DNA from 3 places in the Sphingobium sp. EP60837 genome. Region 1 is predicted to be linked to each of the others. Evidence: riboswitches for the same ligand, from Rfam matches in the RefSeq annotation. Region 1 holds a riboswitch; each other region holds the start of a gene.
What was found. Region 1 has a riboswitch for cobalamin ahead of EP837_RS16930 (DUF1636 domain-containing protein). Riboswitches for the same ligand answer to the same signal wherever they lie in the genome.
Positions count from the first base shown of each region.

Region 2: linked by a shared signal. The riboswitch ahead of EP837_RS15210 (TonB-dependent receptor) and the one ahead of EP837_RS16930 (DUF1636 domain-containing protein) in region 1 are both predicted to bind cobalamin.
Region 3: linked by a shared signal. The riboswitch ahead of EP837_RS04855 (TonB-dependent receptor plug domain-containing protein) and the one ahead of EP837_RS16930 (DUF1636 domain-containing protein) in region 1 are both predicted to bind cobalamin.

Region 1 covers NZ_CP015987.1:867,681-870,952, reverse strand. Annotated here, with positions in the region: gene EP837_RS16940 (histidine phosphatase family protein) at 1-374, opposite strand, end outside; gene cobT (nicotinate-nucleotide--dimethylbenzimidazole phosphoribosyltransferase) at 371-1,387, opposite strand; gene EP837_RS16930 (DUF1636 domain-containing protein) at 1,384-1,791, opposite strand; cobalamin riboswitch at 1,960-2,151, opposite strand; gene EP837_RS16925 (alpha-glucosidase) at 2,234-3,272, shown strand, end outside.
Region 2 covers NZ_CP015987.1:482,155-485,426, forward strand. Annotated here, with positions in the region: gene EP837_RS15200 (LysR family transcriptional regulator) at 1-392, shown strand, start outside; gene EP837_RS15205 (hypothetical protein) at 510-689, shown strand; cobalamin riboswitch at 968-1,213, shown strand; gene EP837_RS15210 (TonB-dependent receptor) at 1,395-3,272, shown strand, end outside.
Region 3 covers NZ_CP015986.1:990,431-993,702, forward strand. Annotated here, with positions in the region: gene EP837_RS04850 (ABC transporter substrate-binding protein) at 1-37, shown strand, start outside; gene EP837_RS04855 (TonB-dependent receptor plug domain-containing protein) at 74-1,912, opposite strand; cobalamin riboswitch at 2,086-2,325, opposite strand; gene mobA (molybdenum cofactor guanylyltransferase) at 2,391-2,927, shown strand; gene cobA (uroporphyrinogen-III C-methyltransferase) at 3,010-3,272, opposite strand, start outside.

The DNA.
Region 1 (3,272 bases):
CTTTCGACGCGGAGACGCAGGTCGGACCAGCGCTCTCCTCCGGGTGGCGGGTTTTCGTCTGGTGCGTCCCAGAAGCGGCCCACGTCCGACGTGGGAAGCGTGGCCGGCTCGGCCCCTTCCCATGCGCCGAAATGCAATTCGCGCCAGCGGGCGCCGGCGTGATGAGGCACCGCGCGCTCTGCAGCGATGAGTGCCGCGGGGCTGCTGGCGCGGCCGAGGTCGGAGCTGAGGACTTGCGCGAAGTCGACGGCGCGGGCGCGTTCGAGGCAGGGCTGCATGGCGTCAAGATCAGGCGGCACATCGCTATGGCCCAGCAGCAGGCCCGGCGTTTGCGGCGCGCCATGGCGCATCAGGTGGAGGGCAAAGCTGTTCACAGCGCGCCTGCTACGGCGGCCTCTGCGAAGGTCGCCATGCCGGCATGAGCGGCGAGCGCCGAACGGACGATCTGTGCGGCGACGGCAGCGCCGCTCCCTTCGCCAAGACGCATGTCGAGCTGCAGCAGCGGTTTCAGCCTGAGTGCCTGAAGGAGCCGGGCATGGCCTGTTTCCGCCGAATTATGGGCGGCGAGGCAATGGGCGGTGATGGCCGGATTGTCGCGGGCGAGAGGGGCGATGGCGGCGCTGGATATGAAGCCGTCCAGCAGCATGGGCACGCTCAGGTGGCGGGCGGCGAGGATTGCTCCGGCCATGGCGGCGATCTCACGCCCGCCGAGGCGGCGGAGCGTCTCGAAGGCGCTGGTGCAATGGGGACCGTGGAGCGCGAGGGCCTTTGCCACGGCATCCGCTTTTCGCGCCAAGCCGTTATCATCGACGCCGGTGCCCCTGCCGATCCAGTCCGGGGAGAGGCCGCCGAAGGATTGAGCGCAAAGGGCTGCGGCGGGCGTGGTGTTGGCGATGCCCATTTCGCCAACGAACAGCAGATCGGTGCCTGCCGTCACGGCGGCCGCGCCAGCGTTGAGCGCGTCGAGACATTCCGCCTCGCTCATCGCCGGGGCTTCGCATATGTCGGCGGTCGGGCGGTCGAGGTCGAGCGGGACGATGGAAAGCTCGGCTCCGCAGGAGGCGGCGAGCGCGTTGATCGCTGCGCCTCCTGCCTGGAAATTCGCCACCATCTGCGTAGTTACTGCTGGGGGGAATGCGCTGATGCCACGGGCTGCAACGCCATGATTGCCCGCGAAGATGGCGGCGCGGATGCGGTCGGCGCGCGGACGCTCCCTGCCTTGCCAGCCCGCCATGAACAGCGCGATTTCCTCCAGGCGGCCTAGCGACCCGGCGGGCTTGGTGAGTTGCGCCTGGCGGGCGGCGGAGGCTTCGATGGCGCTCCCATCCGGCTCCGGCAGTCGGTCGAGCGCCCGGTCGAAGGCGGCTCTGTCCTCGAAGCGGATCATGTGCAGACAAAGCCTTCGGGAGGCGTGCGGACGATGAAGTGGCCCTTCACCCCCTGCGGCCAGTCGGCATAGCGCACGACGCCTTCCTCACTGGCGGCGTGGCGGAGCGTGTAGTCGAGGATGGCGCGGGCAGCATCCGCATCGGGCGTGAAGTCGCCCAGCACATAGCCGACCTTGCCCTGTCCACGCACATGCACGGTGCAATGGCGCTGGCAGGCGAAGAGGCAGGGCATGTCCTGCACGGCGACGGCAGCGTAGGCGGACTCCTGCGCCTGAAGATCGCGCATCGCTTCCACCAGCAGAGCGCCGCCGCGGCGGCCTTCCGCATCCTCCCGCTGGTCGGCGGACAGGCGGCAGGTGGAGCAGACGACCACCGACGCTCGATCTTGTACGGGGCGCAGCATCAGACGCGCCCTTTCATAATCATATGCACATGAAAGACCGTCATCAGGGTCCTCCCGCTTCTTGAACCGCGAACAGCCTTGTCCAGGCACGCAAGCAAGCGGACCGGAAAGGCGATGGCTGTCGCTGCGCGAGGGAGACCCCGTTCGCCCGGCACACCCTGTCCGGTCGAAGAACGACTGCGGCAGGCAGGTCTCCTGGCTCACGGGTCAGTGCTTTCCGGCCGCCTTCTCGGGAACAGTTGATCCCCAATGGCGCTGTGGCCGGTCCGCTCACCGCTTACAGTTGCAGGGGCAGCGCGGGTATCGCACCCGACTTCCCTTTTGATCCCCTAACGGGGAACCTGTCGCGGGGCTGCTGATAAAGCGGCGATGGCCTGCTCGCAAGCGGTAGATGGCGGCGGGGACATGTGTATGCTGCGGGTGCAGCAAGGGAGCGTCACCCATGAGCGACTCCGGCCAGCCCTGGTGGAAGGGCGCCGTCATCTACCAAATCTATCCGCGCAGCTTTCAGGATTCCGATGGCGACGGGATCGGGGATCTGCCCGGCATCACGCGGCGGCTGGAGCATATCGCCCGGTTGGGGGCCGACGCGATCTGGATTTCGCCTTTCTTCACGTCGCCGATGCGCGACTTTGGCTATGACATCGCGGATTATTGCGGGGTCGATCCGATATTCGGCACGATCGAGGATTTCGACGCGCTGGTGTCGCGGGCGCATGAACTGGGCCTCAAGGTCACGATCGATCAGGTCTATGCCCATACATCGGACCTGCATGACTGGTTTCGCGAAAGCCGGGAGAATAAGGGCAATCCCCGGCATGACTGGTATGTCTGGGCCGATCCAAAGCCCGACGGCACGCCGCCGTGCAACTGGCAGTCGGTGTTCGGTGGCCCGGCCTGGACCTGGGACGCGCGCCGAGGGCAATATTATATGCACCAGTTTCTTAGCAGCCAGCCGCAACTGAATGTCCATAATCCCAAGGTGCAGGATGCGCTGCTGGACGCCATGCGTTTTTGGCTGGAGCGGGGCGTGGACGGCTTCCGGCTCGACGCGCTCAATCATGCGATGCACGACCCTATGCTGCGCGACAATCCGCCTGCACCGGACGATGGCAAGCCGCGCACCCGGCCGTTCGACTATCAGATTCGCCGCTACAGCCAATCGCATCCCGATATGTTGGGCTTTGTCGAGCGCATCCGGGCGCTCACCGACCGTTATGGGGCGATTTTCACCATGGCCGAAGTCGGCGGCAACCGCGCCGAGGAAGAGATGAAAGCTTATACGGCCGGAGAAAAGCGGCTGAACAGCGCCTATGGATTTGATTTCCTTTATGCTGCGGCGCTGACCCCAGCGCTGGTCGCCGAAACCGTCGCGCGCTGGCCTGATAAGCCGGGCATGGGATGGCCGAGTTGGGCGTTCGAAAATCATGATGCGCCACGCGCCCTGTCGCGTTGGTGCGCGATGGAGGACCGGTCGGCGT
Region 2 (3,272 bases), 390 kb from region 1:
CGGAACATGGCGCGCCGCAAAAGATCGCCGACCTTTCCCGCCACCGCCTGCTCGCCGCGGAAGGACAACTGCCCTGGCGGCTCGACAACGGCCGCATGCGCCGGCAGATCGACGGCCGTAGTCATGTGCGCACCAACAGCAGCGAGATCGTCCGCGAACTCGCCGTGACCGGTGCCGGCATTGCACTCCGCTCGCTCTGGGACGTTGGCCCGCTTCTCGCCGAGGGAAAGCTCGTCCGCCTGCTCGATGGCTGGGAAGGCCCCTCTGACCTCGCCGTCTATGCCGTCCATCCCCGCGCGGCGGGCCGTCCCCCCGCGGTCGATGCCTTCATCGCCTTTCTCCGCCAAACCTTCCGCAATGCCCCCTGGAACGTGCCGGCATCCAAGCACTGAGACGGCCAAAATAGCTTCAAAAGTTGATGCTTTTTCAACTCTAATCTGTTTTATTGCCGCCGCGACCGGCCCAGTGATATAGGGACGGCCATAAGAAATCAGAGAGAGGATTGGGCCATGCGCCCCCACGACGCATCACATTTTTCCGCCTGCGCGGCACTGGAAGCGCGGCAGGCCAGAGAAGCCCGGCAGCGCGGAGCAGACCAGGCGACCATCGCACTGCATAACGAACGCGCCGTCCGCTACCAGGCCATGGCCTTGCGCCTCAAGCGCAACTCCGGCAACGCGCTGAACTGAGCAACGACAGCCATTCCCCCTCCCCCCTTCAGGCAGAGAGCCGGGGCGAAAGAAGCGCTCCGACCGACAACTCCTCCGTCATCCCGGCCTTGAGCCTGCATCCCGCTTCCTCTGATCGGCAAAGTTAAGCGAGACCCCGGACCAAGTCCGGGGTGACCAGAACTGGCGACCGTCATTGGTCCTCAACAGCCCTTCCAAGTCCCCCTCCACTTCTCCCCACCCAACCACCCCCTTGCCTCTCCCCCGCACCCTCGCTATCGCCACCCCGTCCGGTTCACCCGGACAAAGATCGCGCCGGTGCCTCGAAAGAGGCTTAAAAGGGAACACGGTAAGGGGGGCATCCGCCTCCCGAAGCCGAGGCTGTCCCTGCAACTGTAAGCGGCGAGCGCGATGCACATCGCCCCACCTCACAAGCAGGAGGGTGCAAGTCACTGGGCGGACGCTAAGTCATGCGAGCTCCGGGAAGGCCGTGCATCAAGCGACGACCCGCGAGCCAGGAGACCTGCCGGCGTATGGTCGCTCTTGCCTTGGCCCAGGGGATGGCCGCGGCACGGTGATTTCCGTCTGAGCGACGAACGAGCGGTGGAGGCCGCTTCGGTGACGTTGGCGGCCGCCTTGGGGGCGTCCGGCTGCCTGCGTGCGCCGGCCGTTCGCTAGGGCGGCAGGTCTCTTACCGGATGTCGCCAGACGCCCGGAGTGAACGACATGAAATCTCACAGCGATTTGGCCTGGGTCGCCTGCGCCCTCACCGCCAGCCTTTCGGCTTCTCCCGCCACTGCCGCCGATGATGCGGCAGCCGCCGAAGCGGCCGCCACCATCATCGTTTTCGGCCGGGGAGAGGACAAGATCGGCACCGCCCATGCGGCGAGCGAAGGCAGCGTCGGCGGCGCGGACCTGCTTGTCCGCCCGCTGCTGCGCGTCGCCGAACTACTCGAAGCCGTGCCCGGCATGGTCGCCGCCCAACATTCGGGCAGCGGCAAGGCCAATCAATATTTCCTGCGTGGCTTCAACCTCGACCATGGGTCGGACTTCACCACTTACATTGACGGCGTGCAGATGAACTTCCGCACCCACGGGCATGGCCATGGCTATCTCGACCTCAACGGCCTCATCCCGGAAATCGTCGCGCGGGAGGATTTTCGCAAAGGTCCCTATCGCGCCGATGGCGGCGACTTCGCGCTGGCGGGCGCAGCCTATATGACCACGATCGACGGCTATGACCGGCCCTGGATATCGGCGGAGGGCGGCTCCTATGGCTGGCGCAGGCTGGCGGCAGGCGGCACGGTCAAGGCCGGTGGAGGCGATCTCACGCTCGTCGCCCAGGCCAAGGCTTATGATGGTCCCTGGGAAGAGCCGGAACATCTGCGCCATTATGCGGGCTTCGCCAAATATGCGATCCCGGCCGGGGCCGGAAAGCTCGAAGCCTCGCTCCACGCCTATCGCTCGACCTGGCGCCCTACCGAGCAGATTCCCGAACGGATCATCGGCACGCTCCAATGTCCGGACGTCTTCTGCTCGCCAGACCCTTCCGCGCGCGGCGAAACGACGCGCATCATCGGCAATCTCGCCGCCGTCCAGCCGACATGGCGCGCCAATCTCTACGCTCAATTTTATGACTGGACGATGTTCTCCAACCCCACCTACGCCGACCCGGACGGGACCAGCGCGCAGATCGAGCAATTCGATCGCCGGTGGGTCCTTGGCCTTACCGGCGAAAAGCGCTGGGACGTCAATCCCGCGGTACAACTGAAGATCGGCACCGAAAATCGCTATGACGCGATCGGCAATGTCGGGGTCGACCGCACCGCCGATCGGGTCTTCCTCTCCTCGCTCGGGCGCTACCGGGTGAACGAAGCCTCCGCCGCCCTCTATGGTGAAGCGACCCTTACCCCGCTACCCGGCCTGCGCCTGACCGGTGGCCTGCGGGGCGACTATTATCATTATTCGGTCACGGCAAGGGACGCCGCCGCCGCCGCGCTCGGGGAAGGCAGCGGGTCGGACACCCTCGTTTCACCCAAGGCCGCGATCGCTTATCAACTCAGTCCCCGCATCGAAGTTTACGCCAATTGGGGCCGGGGCTTCCATTCCAACGACGCGCGCGGCGCAGTGAACGTCACCACGCCGGTTCCCCTGCTCGTCCGCGGCACCGGCAAGGAATTGGGCGCGCGCCTGCAACTGCCCGGCTTCTCTTTCACCGCCACCTATTGGTGGCTGAATGTCGGCAGCGAGTTGCGCTTTGTAGGCGATTCCAATGCGGTTGAGCCTAGCGGCGCCAGCAGCCGCCATGGCTATGAGCTTGTCGCGTTCTGGCGGCCCTTCCCCTGGCTCGCTTTCGACGGCAATTACACCGCCAGCCATTCGCGCTTCGACAATGGCGACCATATCCCCAATGCGTTCAAAAACGCCGCCTCCGCAGGAGCCGCACTGGTCCTCGATCCCTGGGAAGCCAGCATCCGCGTCCGCCATCTCGGCCCATCGCCACTGATCGAGGACAATAGCGTGCGCGACCCCGGTAGCAGCATCGTCAACGCCCGCGCCGCATGGAAGGGCAAAAACATCCAAATTTATGGAGAGCTGCTCAAC
Region 3 (3,272 bases), on a different replicon from region 1:
CAGTATCGTGGCGCAGGTCACCGTTGCGCAGAATTGAGGGGCTGAGGCTCACGCCAGCCCCTCTCGCCAGGCTTTAGAAGCGGACACGCACGCCGCCAAAGGCCGAGCGGCCATAGGTGTTGTAACCATAGACCGTCGAGTATTCTTCATCGGCGAGATTGTCGATGCGGCCGTAAATCTCGAGATGTTCGTTGATCGGGAAGGATGTACGGACGCCCAGCAGAGCATAGCCGTCAAGTCGCTGCGTATTGGCAGCGTCGTTGAAGCTGTCGCCCACCATGGTCAGCGTAGCGCCCATCGACAGGCCGAAGGACCAGACATAGTCGGCCGAGACGCTCACCGCATTCTTGGCACGGCGGGGCAACAGCTTGCCTTCGTTGATGCCGCCTTCCGACCGGTCGATCGCGTCGATATAGCTGTAGGCAGCCGTGACGGTGAGCGCATCGACGGGCTTCAGCGTGACGGCGGCCTCAACACCCTTGGCCCGGGTCCGGGTCAGGTTGATATATTGACCGAAGGGCAGGATGAAGCCGTCGAAATAGAGCTGGTCGCGTGTGTCGCGGCGGAAGGCGGTGACGGAGATCATCGCGCGGCCGCCCACGACGCTATGATCGAAACCGATGTCGTAGCTCTTCGACTTTTCGGGCCGAAGGGCGGGATTGCCGTTGAAGCCATCATAAAGTTGATAGAGCGATGGCGCCTTGAAGCCTTCGCCATAGCTGGCGCGGATGTTGGTGCGGCCAGCATTGGGCGTGTAATTGGCGTTGGCGCCGAGCGTGGTCGCACCGCCGAACTGGCTGTGATCGTCGTGGCGCACGCCGCCGGTGAGCGAGAGGCCGGTGAAGGGCTTCACGACGGCGAGGGCATAGACGCTGTCGATATTCGCCTTGGCGCCGCCGCTGCCGAAGCCGTAGAAATCATAATCCGGCCGCTCATGCTCATAGCCGAAGACCAGCTTGGCCTGATCAATGGGCTGATAGACGCCCTCATATTCGAAGCGAAGGTTGGTGCCCGAATAGCCATAATCCCCGAAGGGCGAGAAATAGTCGCGATCGTTACGAAGCCAGGTGACGGCGCCCCGCTGGGTCAGCTTGCCGTCGAACAGGGCGAGGTTGATGCCCGCATAGCCGACATATTGGTTCAGCTTGCTGCTGTCCGTCGACTCCATCGGCGCGCCGAAGAAGATGTCGGTGTCGAGATCGGCGTGGATATAATAGCCGCGCAAATCGAGGCTGAGATTGTTGGTGAAGGCGAGCTTCAGCTTGGCGTGGGTGGCGATATTCTCATAGCCGTCCTTTTCCGTGCCGCCCTGGGCGGCGGAAATGCCGTCAGTGCGAAAATAAGCGACGCCCACGCCGCCCGACGCGATGCCGCTGCTGCCGGACACATCGGCTTTGGCGTTCAGCGTGTCGGCATAGCCATAGTCGATCGAGGCGCTGCCGCCGAAGCCTTCGGCAGGCTCGCCGGTCATGATGTTGACGACACCGCCAATCGCCTGGCTGCCATAGACGACCGAGTTGGAGCCGCGCAGTATCTCGACTCGGCGGATGTTGCCGGTCAGGAGATTGCCGAAGTCATAGAGATCGCCGATGCCGCTGGGGTCGTTGACCTTGACGCCGTCGAGCAGCACCAGCGTTTGCGTCGTTTCCGCGCCGCGGATCGAGATACCCGTAACCCCGCCCACCACATCAGCACGGTTGAACCGTACGCCCGGCGTCGTGATCAGCAGGTCGGCGATGCTGACCGACTGGCGCGTTTCGATGGTCTGTGCGTCGATTACGGTGACGGCCTGGCCGACTTCATCGCGAGGCTGCTCGATGCCGAGCGCGGTGACGATGATCTCGTCATTATCCCCTGCGAGCGCGGGGGTGGCGGCGAGAAGCGCCAGCAGTGAAATTCCGGTCTTGAACATGTTCGTCTTCCCTGAGCGTCAGGCGACTCTTGGGCGAGGGTCTCCGCGCAAACGGCCGGACACGCGGTAAGGACAGACGCCAGCGCCCCGCCCCGCGCACCGATGCGGCCCCCGCCGCTTCGCGTCGCTCAGACGGAAAACACCGTGCCCGGACCTATCCCTGGATCCTGGACAAGAGCGACCATGCGCTGGCAGGTCTCCTGGCTCGCGGGTCAAGGCAGCGATGCACGGCCTTCCCGGGCCGTCTGGCCCAGTGGCTGGCCCCCATCGCCTCCCCTTTGAAGACGGCGGGTTCCACAGTGCATCGCGCTCGCCGCTTACAGTTGCAGGGACAGCCGCGGAATTGGATAGCCACGCTATCCGCACCGCATTCCCTTTCAAGCCCAATGGGCACCGGCGCGATCTTCTTATGTCAGCGGTTGCCCGCTCACGCGCCGCGCCATAGGGGAAAGCAGAGGTTCTGCCAAGGAGTGGATCGATGCGATTGCTGGGCGCGGTGCTAGCCGGTGGGCGATCCAGCCGGTTCGGGAGCGACAAGGCGCTGGCCGTGATGCCGGACGGGCGCATCCTGCTGGAGCATGCGATGGCGGCGATTGCGCCGCATGTGGAGGCGGTGGTGGTTTGCGGCCGGGCGATGGAGGGGGTGACGGGCCTACCCGATCGGCCTGCCCCAGACATGGGGCCGCTGGGCGGGCTGAACGCGGCGCTGCATCATGCGGCAGGCCAGGGCTTTGACGGGGTGCTAACGATCGGGTGCGACATGCCGGTCTATCCGGCCGCGCTGGCGGAGGCGCTGACCGCAGATGGCGCGGCGGTGCTGAAGGGGCAGCAACTTGCCGGGTTCTGGCCCGCTTCGCTGGCGGGAGAGCTGGACGCGCACCTGGCCGAAGAGAATAACCGCTCCATCTATGGGTGGCTGGAGCGGATCGGCGCGCAGATCGTGGACCGGGCGGATATCGTGCTGCCCAATATCAACCGGCCGGAAGATCTTGATGGTTTGCGCTATCAGGACTGAGCCTGTCGATGCCCCTTACCTTCCTTCCAACTAAGGCAGGGGCATCGACAAGCTCAAGGCGAAGGTGCGGAGGGCTGAGCCTTCAAGCCTGAAGAGCGACGCTTGCGGCGACCTCACCAGGCATGGCCGTGCCCGCCACCGCTTCGCCAATCAGAAGCAGGGTCGGATCTTCATCGCTGATCGTGGCGACCAGGAAGGCAAGCGCGGACAGCTTGCCGCGGATCAGCCGTTCGCTGGGGAGCGAGACATTGACCGCCACCATCACGGGCGTTTCCGGATCACGCCCAGCGGCGATCAGCTGGCGGCTGATCTCTCCGGCAGCGGCGCGACCCATATAGATGCCGA